Regions from separate parts of the Mycobacterium sp. pV006 genome, predicted to be linked through region 2. Evidence: riboswitches for the same ligand, from Rfam matches in the RefSeq annotation. Region 2 holds a riboswitch; the other holds the start of a gene.

Region 1 (2,196 bases), 290 kb from region 2:
GTTCCTGCACGAGGGCGAGACTCTGGCCGACGCGGTCGACCGGTCGCTGCGCGTGAAAGCCAATGTCGGCGGCCTACATCCGCGGCAGCTCCACGTCTTCGATGACCCCACCCGTGACGACCGCGGCTGGGTCTTGTCGGTCGCCCATCTCGACGTCGTCCGCCCTGACCGACTGCAGTCCCGCTTCCCGGAGGTTACGCGTCTGGTACCGGTGCACTCGCCGGGCCGGCTCATCTACGACCACGCCGACATCATCGCCCGGGCCCTCGACCACCTCCGCGCCCAGTACGCCGACAAACCCGACCCGTACGGCCTTCTCGGCGACCACTTCACGATCCGCGAACTGCGCTACGCGCACGAACAAGTCGCCGGGCATCCTCTGCAACGGGACTGGTTCCGCCGCATCATGGAACCCCAGCTCGTCGCGACCGGCACCCTCGCCAGCAAGGGACGCGGGCGACCCGCCGAGGTGTTTCGGCGACCGGCCTGACCGGTCACTGACGACCGATCAGACGAGCGAACGCATCTAAGGACGCGTCTCGTCCCGGCGGGTGCACCTCCTGCCACACACGTAACGGAACATCCGCCAGCGGGTCGAAACTCGCAGCCAGTCTGCGATATTCGAGCTGCGGCCATTCGCGGAGATGCTCATCGCCGCGTGCGAACTCCTTGAGTCGATCGAGTTGCTGCGCCTGGACGTCCGGGCTGGCGTTCAGCCGGACGCTCACGCCGTTCATGATGCTGTGGCGGCCCAGCTTGAACGGCGCGAACCCCCATCTCCTGGCGGCCGCGGTGTGGACCGCCCGGCAGTCCTCGCAGGCGAGCCAGGACCACCGGGACGGTCCGCCCGCCGTCGCTCGGAAGCAGATGATGCACAGGTCGTGGTCGCGGGACACATCGGCCCACTCCCGATCCCACCTCACCGGGAAGTCCTCGCAGCCGCATGACTGCCACAGCATCGGGGTCACTGAGGTCGCCCGGCGCACCGGGCCACGGATCCCGCCGCACGGGATGTGCACCGACAGCTCGGTGATGCGTTGACGAAGTGCAGCATCCGTTGCGCTGTATGGGGTCTCGATCATTGTTCGCCGTTCTGGCGACACCACCCTCGGGTGTCCACCGCTTGCACGCCGATGCGTGCCCGCTCTTCTCCTGGGGCACCGTGCGGTGGTCGCGCGGTTGCCGGGACGGCGGGCCAGGTACCCGAACAGCCGTCCGCTCGTGAGCTGCTGCCAGCATAACCCGACGCGGCGACATGTCGGTGGGCGTTGCTATCTTGAAGATGTCTCCCGCGCGACGGGAATCACCCTCTTCGACTTCCGGCGGACGCCCCGCCGACCCAAAGCTTCGACGCGCCCAAAGGCGACAGAAAGGGGGACCCCATGTCCGCATATCTCGAGACTGCCGGCTACGACGTCATCGGTGACGTCCACGGCTGCGGTACCGAACTCATCGCCCTGCTCGATGCGCTCGGCTACACGCCGACCGGGCCCGGCGGTGCCTACCGGCACGCAACGCGCTCAGCGATCTTCGTCGGTGACCTGATCGACCGGGGGCCGCAGCAGCTGCAGGTGCTGCAGACGGTCAAGGCGATGGTCGACAGCGGTAGTGCGCGAATGGTGTTGGGGAACCACGAGTTCAACGCCATGGCGTACGCCGTCGAGTGGCCGGACAAGCCGGGGAAGTTCCTGCGACCGCATGATGACCCGACCGACGAGCGGGCCGCGAAGAACGAGAAGCAGCACGCAGCCTTCCTCGAGCAACTGACCGACGAGCAGCGCGCCTACTATCTGGCCTGGTTCATGACCCAGCCGTTGTGGCTCGACCTGGGGGACATCCGCGTCGTGCACGCCTGCTGGCACGAGGAGTCCATCACGCTGCTGCAACGCGAGCTCGGCGGTGACCGGATCGTCTCCACCGAGCATCTGGTGCGCGCCTCAACTCCCGACGACCCCGTCTACGTCGCAATCGAGACGCTGCTGAAGGGGCCGGAGATCAGCCTCGTCGACCACGGCCAGGATCCCTATCACGACAAGGACGGCCACCCTCGCGGCGCGGCGCGGGTGCGCTGGTGGAACGCCGAGGCCGCCACTCTGCGCGACCTGGCCGAGATGGGCGGCAAGTTCACCACCGCGGACGGCAACGCCTACCCACCGCTGCCTGAGACCGAGGTGTCCGGGACGCACCGTTCGCACG
Region 2 (2,196 bases):
GACCGTGCAGTGCGAATTCGTCGTCATCGCAACCGATCCGGACGGCATCGAATGGTGTACGGGACAGCACCGCGACACCGTTGCGGCCCTTGATGTGCGGTGCCGCCGAGGCCAGGTGCCACCCGTCGGCCAGCGCGGGAGCCAACGCATCGGCCAACTGTTCGTCGTCGGCGCGGGTCTCCTGCAGACACACCACATCGGCCACGGTGTCGTCCAGCCACGCCAGGAGACCGAGGTTCTCCGCGGAGCGCTGCTTGACGGCGGCCCGGACGCCGTTGACGTTGACGGTGCTCACCGTGATCGCACTCATGAGGCCCGACCCTAGAACACCCCATTCTTGCGGTACCGCCGGTATCACCTTACTGTCGGCCGCATGGCTGAACGCGAACCGATCCACAGCGGTTCGGGAGAACCGATCCTGCTGCTGCACCCGTTCCTGTGCTCCCAGAACGTGTGGCGCAAGGTTGCCGCGCAGCTGACCGACACCGGCCGCTTCGAGGTGTACGCCCCGACGATGGTCGGCCACCACGGCGGACGCCGCTCCGACACCTGGCTGCTCGACACACACATCCTCGTCGACGACATCGAGCGCCGCATGGACGAACTGGGCTGGAAGACCGCCCACATCGTCGGCAACTCGCTGGGCGGCTGGGTCGGCTTCGAGCTCGAACGCCGCGGCCGCGCCCGCACCATGACGGCGATCGGGCCGGCCGGCGGCTGGTCGCAGCATTCGCTGACCAAGTACGAGACCGTGCTCAAGTTCATCCTCGGTGGTCCCGTGCTGATCGCGGCCCGTCTGGTCGGCCCGCGCATCCTCAAGCTGCCCGGCGCGCGGCGCCTGGCGACGCTGCCGGTCAGCGGCCCGGCCGACGGCCCGGATGACGAGGACCTGCACGACCTGGTCATCGACGCCACCCACTGCAGCGCCTACCTGCAGCTCCTGGTCAAGACGCTGCGGCTGCCCGGCCTGCTCGAGCTGGCCAACCTGAGCGCCCCTACCCAGCTGGTGTTCTGCGAGAAGGACCGCGTGTTCCCGACCCCGCGCGGCAACCGGTACTTCCTGCAGCACTGCCCGTCGGACACCAAGGTGGTCCGCCTCGACGGCTACGGACACATCCCGATGCTCGAGGCCCCGGGCGTGATCGCCGATCTGATCACCTCGTTCGTCGACGAGCACACGACGCCGAACACCAGCGCAGCCGGCCACTGAAAATCCTCTGACCTGCGCCGACGCCGACCCACTGGCAGGGTTCGGAGGTCGTGCGATAACCTTCGAGTCGGTCATGAGCGCCAGCGTCAAGCCCCGGCTCGCTGGCCGGCAACCCTCCACTCGCGGTGGGGTGCCCCGGGTGATGACCAGGTTGAGTAGCCGCCCACGGCTATAAGGCAAGCGCGGGTCCGCCATGAAACGGGCCCCCAGTTTCATGGAGGAGCGCCCTGATGACGCAACCCGATCCCAGCTCCAACTGGGCATTCGAGACCAAGCAGGTCCACGCCGGGCAGACCCCGGACGCCACCACCAACGCGCGGGCGTTGCCCATCTACCAGACCACCAGCTACGCCTTCCGCGACACCGATCACGCGGCGGCGCTGTTCGGTCTGGCCGAGACGGGCAACATCTACACCCGCATCATGAACCCGACGACCGATGTCGTCGAGCAGCGCATCGCGGCGCTGGAAGGTGGGGTGGCCGCCCTGTTCCTGTCGTCCGGCCAGGCGGCCGAGACGCTGGCGATCCTGAACGTGGCCGGCGTCGGTGACCACGTGGTGTCCTCACCGCGGCTCTACGGCGGCACCTACAACCTCTTCCACTACACGCTGCCCAAGCTCGGCATCGAGGTCAGCTTCGTCGATAATCCCGACGACCCCGACTCCTGGCGTGCTGCGGCCCGGCCCACCACCAAGGCGTTCTTCGCCGAGTCGATCTCCAACCCGCAGATCGACGTGCTCGACATCCCGACCGTCTCCGGCGTCGCCCACGAGGTCGGCGTGCCGTTGATCGTCGACAACACCATCGCGACCCCGTACCTGATCCAACCGCTGAGCCACGGCGCCGACATCGTCGTCCACTCGGCCACCAAGTACCTCGGCGGCCACGGCACCGCGATCGCCGGAGTGATCGTCGACGGCGGCACCTTCGACTGGACCAACGGCCGTTTCCCGGGCTTCACCGAGCCCGACCCCTCCTACAACGGC

The links. Region 2 has a riboswitch for S-adenosylmethionine ahead of ACAG25_RS09245 (bifunctional o-acetylhomoserine/o-acetylserine sulfhydrylase). Riboswitches for the same ligand answer to the same signal wherever they lie in the genome.
Region 1: it holds a riboswitch for S-adenosylmethionine, as region 2 does, so the genes downstream of both, ACAG25_RS07815 (hypothetical protein) here and ACAG25_RS09245 (bifunctional o-acetylhomoserine/o-acetylserine sulfhydrylase) in region 2, are expected to answer to the same signal.

Annotation. Positions count from the first base shown of each region.
Region 1 covers NZ_JBGGKT010000004.1:23,891-26,086, forward strand. Annotated here, with positions in the region: gene ACAG25_RS07810 (NUDIX domain-containing protein) at 1-490, shown strand, start outside; gene ACAG25_RS07815 (hypothetical protein) at 495-1,082, opposite strand; SAM riboswitch class IV at 1,115-1,227, opposite strand; gene ACAG25_RS07820 (metallophosphoesterase) at 1,383-2,196, shown strand, end outside.
Region 2 covers NZ_JBGGKT010000004.1:309,509-311,704, reverse strand. Annotated here, with positions in the region: gene ACAG25_RS09255 (exodeoxyribonuclease III) at 1-310, opposite strand, end outside; gene ACAG25_RS09250 (alpha/beta fold hydrolase) at 374-1,210, shown strand; SAM riboswitch class IV at 1,280-1,399, shown strand; gene ACAG25_RS09245 (bifunctional o-acetylhomoserine/o-acetylserine sulfhydrylase) at 1,441-2,196, shown strand, end outside.